3 regions of the Actinoplanes lobatus genome follow, and region 1 is predicted to be linked to each of the others. Evidence: predicted binding sites of a transcription regulator. Region 1 holds the regulator's gene; each other region holds the start of a gene.

Region 1 (4,087 bases):
GCCGACCGCGCTGACCATCACCTCGACGCTGCCCCGCCCGACCGCGGTGACCTCGGCCCGGGCGGTGCCGCCGCGCCCGTCGGCGAGGATCAGCGCCTCACCGACCCGAAGCCGCTGCACGGTGGCGGCATGATGCCCCTCCGGACCGTCCAGCGTGTACGACGATCCGGCGGGCAGGCTATCGACCAGGAACAGCGGCGCGGACATCCCAGAGACGCTACCCCTCACCGGGATCCCGCACCCGGCCAGCACCGCCGACCACCCACAGACACCGGCGCCCGCACACAGAACCCACCGCGTGTGCGGGTGGGCACCCGATAACACCAGGGCCCGCGCACCAAGGGCGCTGCGTGTAGGTGGGGTGAGCGTTACCGCTCGCTCAGGTCACCGGGTGGTGGTGAGCGTTTTGGACGCGCCGGCGGCCAGCTCGCCACCGCCCGGTCCTCGGCGGGAGCGACGGTCCGCACCCACCACCCGGCTACGACATGATCTTGAATTTGATCTTGCCGGGGACAGCGCCGGGTGGTCGGGTGCGTAACTCTCAGTGGCCGTTGAAGGCGTCGCGCATCCGGCTGAAGAAGCCGCCCTGCTTGGAGAGCTCGGCCACGTCCTCGCCGCGGGTCTTGGCGAATTCGCGCAGCATGCGCTCCTGGTCGGCGGTGAGCTTGGTCGGCGTCTTGACGTCGAGGTGCACGAAGAGCTCACCGCGGCCCTGGCCGCGCAGGTGCGGGACGCCCTTGCCGCGGATACGCAGCGTGCTGGCTGGCTGGGTGCCCGGTTTGACCTCGATGTTCTCTTCGCCGTCGAGGGTCTTGATGGTCATCCGGGTGCCGAGCGCGGCCGCGGTCATCGGCAGGGTGACCCGGCAGTGCAGGTCGTCGCCCTTGCGCGAGTAGACGTCGTGCGGCCGCTCGTGGATCTCCACGTAGAGATCGCCGGCGGTGCCGCCGCCGGGGCCGACCTCGCCCTGCTGGGCCAGGCGGATCCGCATGCCGTCCTCGACGCCCGCCGGGATCTTGACGGTGAGCGAGCGGCGTGTCCTTATCCGGCCGTCGCCGGCGCAGGTCGGGCAGGGGCTCGGGATGACCGTGCCGTGGCCCTGGCAGTTCTGGCAGGGGCGCGCCGAGACGACCTGGCCGAGGAAGGTGCGCTGCACCGACTGGACCTCGCCGCGGCCCGCGCAGACGTCGCAGGTGGCCAGGTGGGTGCCGGGCGCGGTGCCGGCGCCGGAGCACTGGGTGCAGAGCACCGCGGTGTCGACGGTGATCGGCGCCTCCACCCCGAAGGCGGTCTCCACCAGGTCCAGCTCGAGACGCAGGATGGCGTCGGCGCCGGGACGGGTGCGCGGGCGCGGGCCCCGGGAGCCGCCACCGGCGGCCGTGCCGAAGAAGGCGTCCATGATGTCCTGGAAGCCGACGAACGGGCCGGCGCCGCCGGCGCCGCCGGGCATGCCGCCACCGGGCGCGAGCGGGTCACCGCCGAGATCGACGATCTGGCGCTTCTGGTCGTCGGAGAGGACCTCGTACGCCGCGTTGATCTCTTTGAACTTGTCGTGCGCTTCCGGATCCGGGTTGACGTCCGGGTGGTACTGCCGAGCGAGTTTGCGGTAGGCGCGCTTGATCTCGTCGTCGGTTGCCTCCCGGCTCACACCGAGAATTCCGTAATAGTCCTTGGCCACGGGGTTTGGAGTCCTCAATGTCTGCGCGAATCCGTCAATTCTGTGCCAACAGGTCGCCAACGTAGCGTGCCACTGCACGAACGGTAGCGATAGTGCCGGGGTAGTCCATCCGGGTGGGCCCCAGCACGCCGAGCCCACCAACGATCGTGGTGCCCGGTCCGTAACCGCTGCTCACCACGGACGCCGACCGCAGGTTGTCGATCTCGTTCTCGTCACCGATCCGGACCCGGGTGGTCCGGGGCTCCAGGTCGCCGATGAGCTTCAGCAGGATCACCTCCTCCTCGAGAGCCTCGAGGACGGGCCGTAGCGTGCCCTGGAAGTCCAGCACACCGCCACGTGTCAAGTTGGCCGTCCCGGCGAGGGCGAGGCGCTCCTCACTCCGCTCGACGAGGGTCTCCAAGAGTACCGACGCGAGGCACGCCATCGTGGCCCGTCGCTCGGGATCGTCACACTCGTCGACCAGCCGCTGCACCAGGGGCGGGGTGTCGGCGAGCCGCTGACCGGAGAGTTTCTCGTTGACGCGACGGCGCAGGTCCCACACGTCGCCGTCGTGCACCGGGCCGGGCATCTCGACGAGGCGCTGCTCGACCCGGCCGGTGTCGGTGATCATCACGAGCATCAGGCGGGTGGTGGAGATCGGCACAAGCTCCAGATGGCGCACCGAGGAACGGGAGAGGCTCGGGTACTGGACGACGGCGACCTGGCGGGTGAGCTGGGCCAGCAGGCGGACCGTGCGGTGCACCACGTCGTCCAGGTCGACGGCGCCGACCATGAAGCGCTCGATCGCGCGGCGCTCGGCCGGGCTGAGCGGCTTGATCCGGGTGAGCCGGTCGACGAAGAGCCGGTAGCCGGCGTCGGTGGGGACGCGCCCGGCGCTGGTGTGCGGCTGCCGGATGTAGCCCTCCTCCTCCAGCACCGCCATGTCGTTACGCACGGTGGCCGGAGAGACGCCGAGCTTGTGCCGGTCCACCAGGGCCTTGCTGCCGACCGGCTCCTGGGTGTCGACGTAGTCCTCGACGATCGCCCGGAGCACCTCGAGCTTGCGGTCATCCAGACTCATATGACCCCTCCCCCTCTGGCACTCCCGCTAATAGAGTGCCAGTCTACGTCGCCGGGGGCGGCAGCGCGATGATCGAAAGTACCTGCCCGGTCGTCGACCGGCTCGATAGCGGGTCCTAGCGTGTCTTTCATGACAGAACAGCCCCGCCCACCGGACGACGACCCGACCGCCCGCTATCAGCCGCCGGGCGGATATCCGCCGCCTCCCTACAACCCGCCTCCGGGGTACGGCTACGGCTACAAGCCGCCGTCCACCGCCGGCGACGAACGCACCTGGATCCTGGTGGCGCACTTCGGCGGGGCGGCCGGCGCGTTCTTCGGCGGCACGTTCTTCGGCTGGATCGCGCCGCTGGTCGCCCTGCTGGCTCGCGGGAACACCTCACCGTACGTGCGGGAGGAGGCCGTCAAGGCGCTCAACTTCCAGCTGCTCTGGGGCATCATCGGCCTGGTCGGCAGCGTGCTCATCTGCGTCGGGGTGGGCGTCTTCATCGTCGGCGCGGCCTGGCTCATCGCCACCATCCTGGGTGTCGTCGCCGGTGTGAAGGCGGCCAACAACGAGCCGTTCAACTATCCGCTGAGCGCGCGCTTCATCAGGTGAGACTCACACCACGTCACGGATGACCGCGTCGGCCAGCAGGCGGCCGCGCAGCGTGAGCACGAGGCGGCCGTCGTCGTACGCCCCCGGCTCGAGCAGCCCGTCCGCCATGGCCCGCGCGGCTCCCGTGGCGTCGACCCGGTCCAGCGGGATGCCCTCGCGCAGCCGGACCCGGAGCATGACGTCCTCCATGTGCCGGTCGTCACCGCTCAGCGTCTCCCGGGCGTGTCCCGGCGAGGTCCCGGCGGCCAGGCGTTTCGCGTACGTCACCGGGTGCTTCACGTTCCACCAGCGGACCCCGCCGACGTGGCTGTGCGCGCCCGGCCCGAGACCCCACCAGTCGGCGCCGGTCCAGTACAGCAGGTTGTGCCGGCACTCCCCGCCCGGCTGCGCCCAGTTGGACACCTCGTACCAGGTGAGACCGGCCTGGCTCAGCGCGGCCTCGGCGGCCAGGTAGCGGTCGGCCGCCACGTCGTCCGAGGGGTACGGCAGCTCGCCCCGGCGCATCCGGCCGGCCATCCGGGTGCCGTCCTCGACGATCAGGGCGTACGCGCTGACGTGATCCACCCCGGCGCCGATCACGGCGTCCAGCGAGGCCGCGAAGTCCTCCGGGCTCTCCCCCGGCGTGCCGTAGATCAGGTCGAGGTTGACGTGCTCGAACCCGGCCTCCCGGGCCTCGGCGGCGGCCCGCGGCGCCCGCCCGGCGGTGTGCCTGCGGTCCAGGACCCGCAGCACGTTCTCGGCGGCCGACTGCA
Region 2 (4,087 bases), 1.7 Mb from region 1:
ACCGTGGATCAGCTTGCTGGAGCGGCTGGACGTGCCGGCGGCCAGGTCCCGCGCCTCCACCAGGGCGACCTTCAGGCCGCGGGAGGCGGCGTCGAGCGCGGCGCCGGCGCCGGTGGCGCCGCCACCGATCACCAGGACGTCGAACTGCTCGTCACGCAGCCGGCGCAGGTCGGCCGCGCGCCGGATCGGGGACAGGCGGCCGGCCGAATTGCGGGAAACGGAGGGATCACGCATCCGTCCCAGGTTAGCCCCCACAGGCGTCGCCCAGGCGAGGGAATATCGCCGGCACACCCCTGGGGAGGCGTCGCACAGAAGGCCGGAAGGCGGCCCGCCGAAGCGGACCGCCTTCCGGTTGGGAACTGATGGACTCAGAAGTCCATGTCACCGCCGCCCGGGGCGCCGGCCGGAGCCGGGGACTTCTCGGGCTTGTCGGCCACGACGGCCTCGGTGGTGAGGAACAGCGCGGCGATCGACGCGGCGTTCTGGAGCGCCGAGCGGGTCACCTTGGCCGGGTCGATGATGCCCGCGGCCAGCAGGTCCACGTACTCACCGTTCGCGGCGTTGAGGCCGTGGCCCGCCTCGAGGTTGCGCACCTTCTCCACCACGACGCCGCCCTCGAGGCCGGCGTTCACGGCGATCTGACGCAGCGGGGCGTCGAGCGCGACCTTGACGATGTTGGCACCGGTGGCCTCGTCGCCCGACAGGTCCAGCTTGTCGAAGGCGGTCTTGCCGGCCTGCACCAGCGCGACACCACCACCGGGCACGATGCCCTCCTCGACGGCCGCCTTCGCGTTGCGAACGGCGTCCTCGATGCGGTGCTTGCGCTCCTTGAGCTCGACCTCGGTGGCCGCGCCGACCTTGATCACCGCAACACCGCCGGCCAGCTTGGCCAGGCGCTCCTGCAGCTTCTCACGGTCGTAGTCGGAGTCCGAGCGCTCGATCTCGGCACGGATCTGGTTGACCCGGCCCTGGATCTGCTCGGCGTTGCCGGCACCGTCGACGATGGTGGTCTCGTCCTTGGTGATGACGACCTTGCGGGCCTGGCCCAGCAGCGACAGGTCGGCGGCGTCGAGCTTGAGGCCGACCTCCTCGCTGATGACCGCGCCACCGGTGAGGATGGCGATGTCCTCGAGCATGGCCTTGCGACGGTCACCGAAGCCGGGGGCCTTGACGGCGACCGACTTGAAGGTGCCGCGGACCTTGTTGACGACCAGGGTGGCCAGGGCCTCGCCCTCGACGTCCTCGGCGATGATGACCAGCGGCTTGCCGGACTGCATGACCTTCTCGAGGACCGGCAGCAGGTCCTTGACCGCGGAGATCTTGCTGTTCGCGATGAGGATGTAGGGGTCGTCGAAGACGGCCTCCATGCGCTCGGCGTCGGTCATGAAGTACGCCGAGATGTAGCCCTTGTCGAAGCGCATACCCTCGGTGAGCTCCAGCTCGAGGCCGAAGGTGTTGCTCTCCTCGACGGTGATGACGCCTTCCTTGCCGACCTTGTCCATGGCCTCGGCGATGATCTCGCCGACCGTGGAGTCACCGGCGGAGATGGAGGCGGTGGAGGCGATCTGCTCCTTGGTCTCCACGTCCTTCGCGAGCTGCGAGAGGGCCTCGGAGACGCTGGCCACGGCGGCCTCGATGCCCCGCTTCAGGGCCATCGGGTTCGCGCCCGCGGCGACGTTGCGCAGACCCTCACGGACCAGAGCCTGGGCCAGGACGGTCGCCGTCGTCGTGCCGTCACCGGCGACGTCGTCGGTCTTCTTGGCGACCTCCTTGACCAGCTCGGCGCCGATCTTCTCGAAGGTGTCCTCGAGCTCGATCTCCTTGGCGATGGATACACCATCGTTGGTGATCGTGGGGGCGCCCCACTTCTTCTCGAGAACCACGTTGCGGCCCTTGGGGCCGAGGGTCACCTTGACCGCGTCGGCGAGCTGGTTCATACCGCGCTCGAGGCCCCGGCGAGCCTCCTCGTCGAATGCGATGATCTTGGCCATACGGCGTTGTCCTCCCGGACATCCGCGGCGCCGGGCCTCATCAGCCCCGCTCTCCGCACTTTGAGGAAGTCTGTGGACGCCACCACCTGGCGATGTGACGTCCTCAGGCCGAGCCGGATAGCCCGCGACGACCGGCTCCGTGCCCCGATGCCGATGGCAGCATCGTGCCCGGAACCCCACCGTCCCGACCTGCTGGCACTCAGCATGCGCGAGTGCCAATCACTTGTTTAGCACTCCCCGGTGGCGAGTGCAAGAAACCCCATCTTCCCGCGAAACCCCCGGGGTAGCCCAGGTTTCCGCTAAGGATCTTGAAAGCCCAGCTCAGCGGGCTCCCCGGACCATTCCGAGCGCTCCGGAGCCGACGTGACAAGCGCCGCAACCGCCCAGCCGACGGTGAAGACCGCCCACAGGACGGCGGACGCCGCCTGCCCCAGGACGTACGCCGTGGGCGCCGTGGACGCCGTCGCGACGAACGAGTCCGCGATCAACATCGTCACGGTGAACGAGACCGTGCTCAGCGCCGTCACGGCGAACGAGGCAACGATCAGCACCGTCAGCTCGCGGCCGGGCCGCACCGCCGGGAACCCGGGCGCCGGCAGCAGCCACCGGGCCAGCAGGCCCACGCCGATCAGCACGACCAGGTCGCCGGCGATCGCCACCACGACGAGCGGGTCGAAGCCGAGCTGGACGCCGACCGCGAACTCGAGGCCCGCGTCCAGCATGTTCTTCACGGTCGAGACGAGCGCGGCGACGATCCACAGCAGCAGCGCCCGGCCCACGGTCACCCGCCGCCGCGACAGCACCGCGATCACGATCAGGGCCAGCGTCTGCGGAATCTCCGCGGCGATCGGCACGACCAGCCAGCGGGTCAGGGCCTCGCCCGGATCGAACGACGGCATCGGGCCGAAGCCCAGGAACAGGGACAGCCACGCCCACATGTACGCCAGCGACGCGGCACTGGTGAGCAGCACGGCCAGGGCGATCCCCCACGGGCGGGCGCGCAGCAGCCGGATACCGGAAAGCCCCTCGGGCCCATCGTTCATCGTCGAATCATGGCGCAGGCCGCCACCCGGCTTCGCGACAACCCGGTTGCCGACCGGGTTGTCGCGGCGGTAGGGATTACCCATGGAGAACTGGGACGTACGCCGGGTCACCCCGGAGGACGCCGGGCGCATGCGGGCGCTCCGGCTGGAGATGCTGGCGGACAGCCCCCTCGCGTTCCTGGAGACCCTGGCGCAGGCGGCGGCCCGGCCGCACGAGAGCTACCGGCAGCGGATCCGGCAGTCGTCCGAGGGGTTCGAGACGGCCCAGTTCATCGCCGACCCGGGTGGGCCGCTGGTCGGGCACGCCGGCGGGATCGTGCTGCCGGACGAGCCACACTGCACGGTGATCTTCGCGGTGTACCTGACTCCGGCGTACCGGGGCGGCAAGATCCTCGGGCAGTTGATCGAGGCGGTCGCCGACTGGTCGGCCGCGGCCGGGCGGGACGAGCTGATGCTCGAGGTGGTGTGCGGCAACGGGCGGGCCGTCCGGGCGTACGAGAAGCTGGGTTTCGCCGACACCGGGGTGCGCCTGCGGCATCCGACCATTCCGGCCCTCACCGAGCTCCAGATGCGACGGCGGGCCTGATGGCCGGGCGGGGATGGCACGTGACGCGCACGGTCCTCACCGCCGTGAACGGGACGACCCTCATCGGTCTGCTGATCGCGCTGTCCACCGGGGCGCGGGTCCGGCGCGGCCGGCACGGCGTGCTGATCGCCGAGAACTACCGGCTCCGAATGCCGCCCGCGACCTGCTTCACGGTCGGCTCGGTGATCATCACGAAGCGCACCGCCGAGTGGCTGCTCGCCGAGGAGCGGGCCCGGCTGCTCGCCCACGAGAGCCGGCACGCCGGCCAGTACGCCGTCCTCGGCCCGCTGTTCTGGCCCGCCTACTGGCTGGCCTGCGGCTGGTCGATCGCGCTCACCACGTCCTACGGGGTACGCAACTGGTTCGAGCGGAACGCGGGGCTGGCCGACGGGCACTACCCGGAGGACCTGCCACTCCGGCCGTGGGCACTGCGCAGGCCCTGGGCGCTGCGGATGTTTGGTCGGGAG
Region 3 (4,087 bases), 540 kb from region 1:
TCGCCGTCGTCGGCGTCTCCGGCGCCGGCAAGTCCACCCTGGGCCGCCTGCTCGCCGGCGTGTACCAGCCCACCTCGGGCACCATCACGGTGGGCGGGATGCCGCTGGCCGCACTGCCGCCGGACCGGCTGCGTGCCGAGGTCGCGCTGGTCACCCAGGAGCACCATGTCTTCGTGGGCACGCTCCGCGACAACGTCGCGATGGTGCGTCCCGGCGTCCAGGAGGGCGAGGTACGGGCAGCGCTCACCGCCGTACAGGCCCTGCACTGGGCGGACGCGCTGCCGGACGGGCTGGACACGGTCGTCGGCGCCGGCGGGCATCCGCTCTCCCCGGCCCAGGCGCAGCAGGTGGCGCTGGCCCGGCTGGTGATCGCCGACCCGCACACCCTGGTGCTCGACGAGGCCACCGCGATGCTGGATCCGCGGGCCGCCCGGGATCTGGAGCGCTCGCTGGCCGCGGTGGTCAGCGGGCGGACCGTGGTGGCCATCGCGCACCGGCTCTTCTCGGCGCACGACGCGGACCGGGTCGCCGTCGTGGAGGACGGGCGGATCACCGAGCTGGGGCCGCACGACGAGCTGGTGGCGGCGGGCGGGGCCTACGCGGCGCTGTGGCGGTCCTGGCAGGGCGGCACCGAGCCGGCCGAGATCTCCGAGCACGCGTAGTCCGTACCCCGGAAAGGAAAAGGGCGCGCCCCGGAGAGCGCGCCCTTCACACCGAAGCTTGACCCGGTCAGAAGCCCGGACCGTGCTGGTGGCCGTGCCCGTGACCGTGGCTGTGGCCGTGCCCGCCACCGGCGGCCGGAGCCGCCTCGGCCGGCTTCTCCACCACGAGGCTCTCGGTGGTCAGCAGGAGACCGGCGATCGAGACGGCGTTGGAGACCGCGTTGCGGGTCACCTTCACCGGGTCGATGATGCCGGCCGCGGCCAGATCGACGTACTCGTCGGTGGCCGCGTTGAGGCCGTGGCCCCAGCCCAGCTCGTCGACCTTGCCCACCACGACGTAGCCGTCGTGGCCGGCGTTCTGCGCGATCCAGCGCAGCGGCTCGACCAGCGACTTGCGGACGATGCCGACGCCGAGCGCCTCCTCGCCGCTGAGGCCCAGGTTGCCCTCGAGCTCCTTGGCGACCTGCGCGAGAGCGGCGCCGCCGCCCGGGACGGTGCCCTCCTCGACGGCCGCCTTGGTCGCCGCGATGGCGTCCTCGATGCGGTGCTTGCGCTCCTTCATCTCGACCTCGGTGGCCGCGCCGACCTTGATCACCGCGATGCCGCCGGAGAGCTTGGCCAGCCGCTCCGCGAGCTTCTCACGGTCCCAGTCGGAGTCGGACGCCTCGATCTCCTTGCGGATCTGCGCGACCCGGTCGGCGACGTCGGACGAGTTGCCGCCGCCGTCGACGATCGTGGTGTTCTCCTTGTCGACGACGATCCGCCGGGCGCTGCCCAGCGACTCGATGCCGACCTGGTCGAGTTTGTAGCCCAGCTCGGGGGCGATCAGCTCGCCACCGGTGGCGATCGCCAGGTCCTGGAGGATCGCCTTGCGGCGGTCACCGAAACCGGGCGCCTTCACCGCGGCGACCTTGATGGTCTTGCGCAGCGAGTTGACCACCAGGGTGGACAGGGCCTGGCCCTCGACGTCCTCCGCGACGATCAGCAGCGGCTTGCCGGTCTGGAGAACCTTCTCCAGCAGCGGAAGCAGCTCCTCGATGCTGGAGATCTTCTGGGTGGTGATGAGGATGTGCGCGTCCTCCAGCACCGCCTCCTGCGACTCGGCGTCGGTCACGAAGTTCGGCGAGATGAAGCCCTTGTCGAACTGGAGACCCTCGGTCACCTCGAGCTCGGTCTGCAGCGCCGAGCCCTCCTCGACGGTGATCACACCGTCGCGGCCGACCCGGTCCATCGCGTCGGCGATCAGCTTGCCGATGTTCGCGTCCTGCGCCGAGATGGTGGCGACGTTGGCGATCGCCTTGTGGTCGGCGACCTCGACGGCCTTGGCCAGCAGCGCCTTGGACACGGCCTCGGCGGCCTGGTCCATGCCCCGCTTGAGGCCGATCGGGTTGGCGCCCGCGGTCACGTTGCGCAGGCCCTCGCGGACCAGCGCCTGCGCGAGAACGGTCGCCGTGGTGGTCCCGTCACCGGCGACGTCGTTGGTCTTGGTCGCCACCTCCTTGACGAGCTGCGCGCCGAGGTTCTCGTACGGGTCGGTGAGCTCGATCTCCTTGGCGATGGTCACGCCGTCGTTGGTGATCGTGGGAGCGCCGAACTTCTTGTCCAGGACGACGTTGCGTCCGCGCGGCCCGAGGGTGACCTTGACCGTGTCGGCGAGCGTGTTGACGCCGTGCTCCAGGAGGTGCCGGGCGTCGTCAGAGAAGCTGAGGATCTTCGCCATGTATTGGTCCCTTCACGCACGGGCGCCCTGCCCCGAGAATCGGAACAGGGCGCCTGCACAGACGGTTAGGTCTTACTTCTCGATGACCGCGAGGACGTCGCGGGCGGAGAGCACCAGGTACTCCTCGCCGGCGTACTTGACCTCGGTGCCGCCGTACTTCGAGTAGAGAACAACGTCGCCGACCTTGACGTCGAGCGGGACGCGGTTGCCCTTGTCGTCGATCCGGCCGGGGCCGACGGCGAGGACGGTGCCCTCCTGGGGCTTCTCCTTGGCGGTGTCGGGGATCACGATGCCGGAGGCGGTCGTGGTCTCAGCCTCGTTCGCCTGGACCACGATGCGGTCCTCGAGCGGCTTGATCGCAACCTTGGTCGCGGTAGTCACGGGCATACCCTCCTGGGTACAGGTTTCGCCGGCCTTGAACCAGGCCGGTCAATGCCTCATGCCACCGGGCGGGGCCGTCGTCGCGGGTGCCGGTCCGCCTGGTGCCTAACCGCACGGACGGGCCGGGCGGCTGGCACCCTCATGGTGAGAGTGCTAACCGGAGACTATGCCGGAACTAGCACTCCGTCAACCAGAGTGCCAACCTGTCACGCCAGGGAGAATGCCTTACGTGACACCTGAGTTGTTGCAACTGTTGCGGACCCCGGAGGGGTCGAAAGCCCTGGCCGTGGCGGCCGAGGTGACCGGCGGTGAGCCGCTCGCCGCGGCCTCGGCCATGCGGGCCCGGGGCTTCGGCGCGGAACTCGCCGCGGCCGCCTTGACCCAGGCTAGTTTGCGTGAGCGCGCCGCAGGCAAGTTCGGCGCGGACGCCGCCGCGATGTTCTTCACCCGGGCCGGGCTGGAGCAGGCGACACGCTCGGCCGTCGCGGACCGGCGGGCGGCGCGGCTCGCCGCCGCCGGCGTCGGGACCCTCGCCGATCTGGGGTGCGGGCTGGGCTCCGACGCGCTGGCGGCGGCCCGGCACGGCATCTCCGTGTACGCCGTGGACGCCGACCCGCTGACCGCCGCCCTGGCCGCCGCGAACGCCGAGGCCGCCGGGCTGTCCGGCCGGATCACCGTGGAGTGTGCGGACGCCACCACGGTCGAGGTCGAGCGGTACGACGCGGTCTTCGCCGACCCGGCCCGCCGTCAGGCCGGTCGCGGCCGGGTGTTCGACCCGAAGGCCTACTCGCCGCCGTGGGACTTCATCGCCGGCCTGCCCGTACGGGTGCCCCGCACGGTGCTGAAACTGGCGCCCGGCATCGACCACGGCCTGCTGCCGCCGGGCGCCGAGGGGGAGTGGGTCAGTGTCGGCGGCAACCTGGTCGAGGCGGCCTTCTGGTGCGGCCCGCTGGCGTCCGCGCAGCGCCGGGCCACCCTGATCAACGGCTCCGAGGTGACCGGACTGACCGGCTCGGGCCTGGAACGGGCGCCGGTCGGCCCGGTCGGCGCCTGGATCTACGACCTCGACCCGGCGGTGATCCGCTCGCACCTGGTGGCCGAGTTCGCCGCGAGCGTGGGCGGGTGGCTGGCCGACCCGGAGATCGCCTACGTCTACACCGACGAGCCGGTGGACACGCCGTTCGCCCGCCGCCTCGGGGTGACCGACGTGCTGCCGTTCTCGCTCAAACGGCTGCGGGCGCTGCTGCGCGAGCGTGGCGTCGGGGTGCTGGAGATCCGCAAGCGGGGCTCTGCGCTGGTGCCCGACCAGTTGCGCAAGGATCTC

What was found. The regulator HrcA, encoded in region 1, represses chaperone genes, less so after heat shock. The targets are predictions, from matches to a motif close to GGTTNGCACNCTCNNNNNGAGNGTGCNAACC.
Region 2: a site for HrcA is predicted at 2,182-2,212, ahead of groL (chaperonin GroEL). Genes of this name have one in related genera too.
Region 3: a site for HrcA is predicted at 2,892-2,922, ahead of groES (co-chaperone GroES). Genes of this name have one in related genera too.

Annotation. Positions count from the first base shown of each region.
Region 1 covers NZ_JACHNC010000001.1:3,474,202-3,478,288, reverse strand. Annotated here, with positions in the region: gene BJ964_RS16185 (16S rRNA (uracil(1498)-N(3))-methyltransferase) at 1-207, opposite strand, end outside; gene dnaJ (molecular chaperone DnaJ) at 542-1,678, opposite strand; gene hrcA (heat-inducible transcriptional repressor HrcA) at 1,713-2,738, opposite strand; gene BJ964_RS16170 (DUF4870 domain-containing protein) at 2,868-3,335, shown strand; gene hemW (radical SAM family heme chaperone HemW) at 3,339-4,087, opposite strand, start outside.
Region 2 covers NZ_JACHNC010000001.1:1,757,214-1,761,300, forward strand. Annotated here, with positions in the region: gene BJ964_RS07920 (glycerol-3-phosphate dehydrogenase/oxidase) at 1-234, opposite strand, end outside; gene groL (chaperonin GroEL) at 369-1,991, opposite strand; gene BJ964_RS07930 (hypothetical protein) at 2,291-3,034, opposite strand; gene BJ964_RS07935 (GNAT family N-acetyltransferase) at 3,117-3,620, shown strand; gene BJ964_RS07940 (hypothetical protein) at 3,641-4,087, shown strand, end outside.
Region 3 covers NZ_JACHNC010000001.1:2,929,512-2,933,598, forward strand. Annotated here, with positions in the region: gene BJ964_RS13600 (ABC transporter ATP-binding protein) at 1-662, shown strand, start outside; gene groL (chaperonin GroEL) at 730-2,382, opposite strand; gene groES (co-chaperone GroES) at 2,455-2,769, opposite strand; gene BJ964_RS13615 (class I SAM-dependent methyltransferase) at 2,984-4,087, shown strand, end outside.